2 regions of the Rufibacter sp. JT3400010 genome follow, and region 1 is predicted to be linked to the other one. Evidence: riboswitches for the same ligand, from Rfam matches in the RefSeq annotation. Region 1 holds a riboswitch; the other holds the start of a gene.
The links. Region 1 has a riboswitch for S-adenosylmethionine ahead of ACY0JR_RS12875 (O-acetylhomoserine aminocarboxypropyltransferase/cysteine synthase family protein). Riboswitches for the same ligand answer to the same signal wherever they lie in the genome.
Positions count from the first base shown of each region.

Region 2: linked by a shared signal. The riboswitch ahead of metH (methionine synthase) and the one ahead of ACY0JR_RS12875 (O-acetylhomoserine aminocarboxypropyltransferase/cysteine synthase family protein) in region 1 are both predicted to bind S-adenosylmethionine.

Region 1 is NZ_JBUDXA010000012.1:90,932-94,340, forward strand. It holds gene ACY0JR_RS12870 (homoserine O-acetyltransferase family protein) at 1-839, opposite strand, end outside; gene ACY0JR_RS12875 (O-acetylhomoserine aminocarboxypropyltransferase/cysteine synthase family protein) at 853-2,184, opposite strand; SAM riboswitch class I at 2,470-2,584, opposite strand; gene ACY0JR_RS12880 (phosphoribosylaminoimidazolesuccinocarboxamide synthase) at 2,788-3,409, shown strand, end outside.
Region 2 is NZ_JBUDXA010000008.1:56,847-60,255, reverse strand. It holds gene metH (methionine synthase) at 1-1,923, opposite strand, end outside; SAM riboswitch class I at 2,006-2,114, opposite strand; gene ACY0JR_RS10170 (hypothetical protein) at 2,681-3,190, opposite strand; gene ACY0JR_RS10165 (SAM-dependent methyltransferase) at 3,310-3,409, opposite strand, start outside.

The sequences.
Region 1 (3,409 bases):
GCCTGCACTTGCCGCAAAGCCTCTTCCAGGGTGCCTCTGTTGCGGCCTACGTGGTGACTGTCCATCATTTTGGTGAGGTGCCAGTACGAGAAAGCATTAAAGCGTTTCGCCAGTTTCTCGCCCTGATACTGCTGGTACGTGGCTGCCCGGTAGATGTCCTTCAATTTAGAAGAACTTTCCTTTTGGGACTGGTTGTAGGCGTTATAATTGCGGTATGACAATAAGGCAATGGAACGGGCGGTTTTCATGCCTTCCAGTCCGGCAGTGTCTGTTGCTAATTGCCAGGTTACATCTTGCTCAATGGCCATGCGCTGGCTTTCATTCAAGGCAATAGCCCATGGAGTTTGCCGGGCATTGGCCGCCACCTGAACCAGTCGTCTGGTAACCGTTGGGTTTTCAACCGCCCACTCCAGCGCCTGCTGTCCGCCAATGGAACCGCCTATCAACACTTCAAACTGTTCAATCTCTAAATGCTGCCGTAGGGCGTCAAACGCCCGCACCACATCTAAGTTGGTCACCGTTGGGAAAGAATGGTAGTAAGGTCTGCCGGTGTCCGGATTCAAACTGAGCGGACCGGTAGAGCCGTAGCAGCTACCCAGCGAGTTGGCGCACACAATAAAATGCTGGGTTGGGTCAAAAGTTTTCCCTTCGCCAAATAAATCTCCCCACCAGTCTTTCACAAAAGCGTTGCCGGTAAAGGCATGGCACACCCAAATGACATTGCTGCGGTCCTCGTTGAGGGTGCCCCAGGTAGTGTAAAAGAGTTGGAAGCCGGGCAAAGTTCGCCCGGACTCCAACGTGAATTCACTTGTATATTCAAAAACGCGTCCTTTCAACATGGCTGTTACTCACTTATAAAGAGGCCTCCAACTTCGGTTCCCGTATCTTCACTTTGGCAAATGCCTGTTCAAAATCGGCTTTGATATCATCTAAATGCTCTATTCCCGCCGAAACGCGCAGCAGCGTAGGGTTCACGCCCGCTGAAAGTTGCTCTTCTTCGTTCAATTGCTGGTGCGTGGTGGAAGCCGGATGGATGATCAGCGTTTTAGCGTCGCCTACGTTAGCCAGGTGGCTCACTAGTTCCAGGCTGTTCACAAACACTTCGGCCTCTTCTTTGCCGCCTTTCAGGTTGAAGCTCAACACACCTCCGTAACCGCGTTTCAGGTATTTTTTGGCGAGTTCATGGTAAGGGCTGGACGCCAGCCCCGGATAATTCACGCTCTCTACCAACGGATGCTGCTCCAGCCACTCGGCCAAGGCCTGGGCGTTCTGAACGGTGCGGTCAACCCGCAGCGACAGCGTTTCTAACCCTTGAATTAGTTGAAAAGAGTTGAAGGGGCTCAAAGCCGGGCCGAAATCCCGAAGCCCTTCTACCCGCGCTCTTATGGCGAAGGCAATGTTTCCGAACGGCCCACCGGCCCCAAATACTTCCCAGAAGTTAAGGCCGTGGTAGCCTTCAGACGGTTCACTGAACTGCGGGAATTTACCGTTGCCCCAGTTGAAGTTACCGCCGTCTATAATCACGCCCCCTACGCTGGTGCCGTGCCCACCAATCCATTTAGTAGCCGAAGCCACTACTACATTGGCCCCGTGCTCCAACGGACGGAACAGATATCCACCGGCTCCAAAGGTATTATCTACTACCAACGGAAGGTTGTGCCCAGCGGCCACTGCGGCAATGGACTCAAAATCTGGAATATTGAAGCGCGGATTCCCGATGGTCTCCAAGTAAAGAGCTTTGGTGTTTTCGTCAATCAAAGAAGCATAGGTAGCCGGTTCATCATTCTTGGCGAACTTCACCTCTATGCCCAAGCGCTTGAAAGCTACTTTAAATTGGTTGTAAGAACCGCCATACAAATTGCTGGAGGCAATAAAATTGTCACCGGCTTGTAAGATGTTGTTTAAGGCAATGAATTGCGCCGCCTGCCCGGAGCCTACCGCCACGGCTGCCACTCCCCCTTCCAGGGCCGCGATGCGTTTTTCGAACACATCGGTGGTGGGATTCATGATGCGGGTATAGATATTTCCGAATTGCTTTAAGGCAAATAGGTTAGCGCCGTGCTCGGCGTTTTCAAAAACGTAGGAAGTGGTTTGGTAAATGGGAACCGCCCGTGAACGAGTGGTTGGGTCTATTTCTTGACCAGCGTGCAGCTGAAGGGTTTCAAAACGATATGAATTAGACATGATAATAGCCGGTTACAATTGGAAAATTGAACAAAAACAAGAGCCAGAAAACAGACAGACAACAGGTTTCCTCCTGCCGCTGCGCGTCAGGCCCCTAAAAGCAAAAGATTTAAACTTTATGAGAGGGGTTTAGCGACAACAGCAACAAATGTCTGTGGCAGACATAGTGCACATTCGCATATTGGAAGGGATACTAATAATTGGTGTGTTACCTTTTGCCGCCATGGTCAGGCGCGGCGCTGCATTGTCAGAAGTGGCGTTGAATTGCTTTTCCATCTTCGTATCAATTTATATTCCCCAAGTGGCAATATGTCCCTTGGGATCAGGAATTAGCACCTTACACGGTTGGTAGGTTGCTAGAGCTTCATTGAGCCTGTCTCTCCGCTCTTCTTTATAAATCAACTACCGGAATAATTGACTTGATGCTGCAAATCTATTAACGAAATCTTTAGCACCAAATAAATATCGAAATATTTTGTAAAAAGTTTTAAAATCCCAACAAATGTTAGTAAATGGAGGGAAGCACAAATGTGTCTTTCAGAAGTGAAATATCCTTGCCCCGTCTGTATCCTTTTCTAACTTTGCCGCTGTTAGTCAACTGCCATGCAAGCTCTAAAAGAAACCAATTTCCATTTTCCAGAACAGACCGGCTTTTACCGGGGCAAGGTTCGGGACGTTTATTATTTCAAAGATAAATTAGCCTTGGTGGCCACAGACCGTATCTCGGCGTTTGACGTGGTGTTGCCGCGGGCCATTCCTTACAAGGGCCAGGTGCTAAATCAGATTGCAGCCTCTTTTCTGGAGGCTACGGCTAACGTGGTGCCTAACTGGGTTCTTCGCCAACCGGCTCCTAATGTCACTATTGGTAGACAGTGCGAAACGTTTAAAGTAGAGATGGTCATCAGAGGTTATCTGGCGGGGCATGCCTGGCGCGAGTATAGTGCCGGCAAACGCACCTTGTGTGGCGTTGCGCTCCCCGATGGGTTGCGAGAAAACGATCCGTTCCCGGAGCCCATCATCACTCCTACCACCAAAGCTTCTGAAGGGCATGACGAAGATATTTCCAGGGAAGAGATTCTAGCCCAAGGCATTGTGCCTGAAGAGGAGTATCTGCAGTTGGAAGCGTACACCAGAGCCCTGTTCAAACGTGGCACAGAATTGGCTGCTGAACGCGGACTGCTCTTGGTAGATACCAAATATGAGTTTGGGAAAGCAGATGGCATCA
Region 2 (3,409 bases), on a different contig from region 1:
TACCTCTTTGCCTTTGTTTTTCACCGTTTCGGCGAACTCCACTAGGCGCTCGGTGGCATCTGAGCGGCGGTTCAGCAATACGTCTTCCACGCGCTCCAGCAGGTCTTTCGGGATTTCCTCGTAGACTTCCAGCATACCGGCATTCACGATGCCCATGTCCAGACCGGCTTTGATGGCGTGGTACAGGAACACAGAATGCATGGCCTCGCGCACGGGGTCATTGCCTCTAAAAGAGAAGGAGATGTTACTCACGCCACCGCTTACTTTGGCGCCTGGCAGGTTTTGTTTAATCCAGCGGGTGGCATTGATGAAGTCTACGGCGTAGTTGTTGTGCTCCTCCATGCCCGTGGCAACGGTCAGGATGTTCGGGTCGAAGATGATGTCCTCGGCGGGGAAGCCCACTTCTTTGGTCAGGATGTTATAGGCACGTTCACAGATCTGAATGCGGCGTTCGTAATTATCGGCCTGGCCTTCTTCGTCAAACGCCATTACCACTACAGCGGCTCCGTAGCTGCGCACTTTGCGGGCGCGCTCTTTGAACGCCTCTTCGCCCTCTTTGAGCGAGATGGAGTTTACGATGGCTTTTCCCTGCACGCACTTCAATCCGGCCTCAATCACGCTCCACTTAGAGGAGTCAATCATGATGGGCACGCGGGCGATGTCTGGTTCAGAAGCAATCAAATTCAGGAACAAGGTCATAGCGGCCTCAGAGTCCAGCATGCCTTCGTCCATGTTCACGTCAATAATCTGGGCACCGTTCTCCACCTGCTGACGGGCAATGGCCAAAGCTTCCTCGTACTGCTCATTTAGAATAAGACGCTTGAATTGCTTGGAGCCGGTGATGTTGGTGCGCTCGCCAATGTTGATAAAGTTAGAGCCTTCAAACACGGTAAGCGGCTCCAAACCGGAGTAGGTAGGCACAGCCGGCAGTTGCGGCAACGGACGAGGTGGGTACTGGGCAGCAATCTCAGCGATGACCTTGATGTGCGGCGGGGTGGTACCGCAGCATCCACCCACAATGTTCACGAAGTTGTTGTCTAAAAAGTCCTTGATGTGCTGACCCATCTGCTCCGGCGTCTCGTCATACGCTCCGAAGGCGTTGGGAAGACCGGCATTGGGATAGGCACTGATATGAAATTTAGACGCTTTGCTCAGAGACTGTAAATGAGGACGCAGCTGCTTGGCACCCAAAGCGCAGTTAAAGCCCACGCTCAACAACGGCATGTGCGATACCGAGTACAAAAACGCCTCAACGGTTTGGCCAGACAAAGTCCGACCGCTGGCATCGGTAATAGTACCAGACACCATCAACGGCAGGCGCTTGCCGGTTTGCTGGCTGTATTGGTCAATGGCGAATAGAGCCGCCTTCGCATTGAGGGTGTCAAAAATGGTTTCTACCAAGAGCAAATCCACGCCGCCGTCAACCAAACCTCTCACTTGCTCAGTGTAGGCTTCTACCAGCTCGTCATAGGTAATGGCGCGGTAACCGGGGTTGTTCACATCTGGGGAAAGAGAAGCGGTACGGTTAGTTGGTCCTATGGCACCGGCCACAAAGCGCGGTTTCTCAGGGGTTCTGGCAGTCCACTCATCAGCGGCTTCGCGGGCGATGCGGGCAGACTCGTAGTTCAGTTCGTACACCAGGTCCTGCATGTCGTAGTCGGCCATGGCGATGGAGGTGCCGCTGAAAGTGTTGGTTTCGGCTATATCGGCGCCAGCTTCAAAGTAGAGACTGTGGATTTCTTTGATGATGTGGGGTTGGGTGATAGAGAGCAAGTCGTTGTTGCCCTTCACATCCAGGTGATAGTCTTTGAAACGTTCGCCGCGGTAATCTTCCTCTTGGAGGTTGTACCGTTGAATCATGGTACCCATGGCACCGTCTAAAACTAATATGCGTTTCTTTACTTCTTCCTCTATTGGAGTCATCTTCTTGTGCAAACCTAAAGGGTTAGTTGCGGCTCAAGAAAGGGCAGGAGGAAGCGTGCAGGGTAGGGTAAGGCAAGGCCTGCACTCATCTCCCCATCGGCCGGAAGGGCGTCAGGTAGGAAGTAGCACCCAACTGAATTGGGTTGCTAAGACATCATAGGGCCTAATCCCTCCGTCTTTCTTGATAAGCATCTGCAAAGGTACGGGCTGCAGTTGGATTCTGCAAATGTGGCAATGAGTGGTTGAATGATTGAGGGAAGGAGAGAATGGGAGGATGTTCTGTTTTGGTAAAATGACGCAAAGAACAGGGATGACCTCATGTAGCGACGTTACACTGTAACGTCGTGGTGCTACGCAGCAAAGATGTTTTTAGAAACAAAGGCTTTTCTGTTGGAATCGCTTCAAATCAGGTTCTGTTCTGGAATAGCCCTTTCTGTTTCATGAAAACACAGCGTTACAGAGTAACTGAATATATACCGCAGGTTTGAGCGAAGCGGTAACTTGTGGTGTGCTTTGAGGCCAGTTTGCAACTGGCGGACTGTTATAGATACTATTGCACAGCGCCAGTTACAAACTGGCTGTTGATATTCCTCCAAGTTACCGCTTCGCTCAAACTTGAAGGATGAAAAATGTCTGATAAAAGTGGTTCATGCCTGATTGTCTTTGCCTCAGTTTTTCAAAAACAAACTTGAAACAGAATTGCCTAAATAGAAAAAGCCTGCACGAGGCAGGCTTTTCAAGTAGGTTCGGGGAAGCATTAGAATGTGTAGCGGACGGTCAGAGCTCCGTCGCCATACAAGAAAAGACCGTCTCGGTTGATGTCGAAAAATGGCTTAAAATCGATACCCACTGAAATCGGAATTTCCGTAATCTGATATTCCAAACCTACAATACCGTCTACTCCCAACGTGGCGAGAGTTCTATTGTAAGAGCCTGCATAGTGTTTGTTGGAGGGCTCATGGTAGTACCTTCCGCGGAAGACGCCAATATGCGCGCCAGCTCCGTAAAACCACTGCAGGCCCTGTATGCCAAAGGCCGAGGCGTGTTGCTCCACTAAACCGGTTAGCTGAAAACCTCTTCGGCCGAAACCAGTTCCCAGAATTCCTTCTATGGCGAGGTCATCTCTGAAGAAATACTTTCCGGAGATACCAGCGTTGTAACCTCCCACCCGCAGACCGAGGCCCACGGTCTGAGCCTTGGCGCTTTCCAGGTTGGCGAAGGAGAGCAACAGTAATGCCAGCCCAAAAATAAGATGTTTGTTTTTCATAGTAAAAAGATTCTTCACAAAAGACAGCGCAACAGGGTTTGTCTTCTTAGAACTTCTCAGCCCCTGTGAATATTTTACCTGTGGATAAAAACCAGTAAAATGCTTTTCTGGCCCGCAAGTTAGCTCTTTTTGTAGGATTGCAGGTACGCCTCGCGGGAGGTACGCTGCCCAATGAGCCGGAAGAAGCTGATCTGGTGGTCCGTATCTTTTTTGAGACCT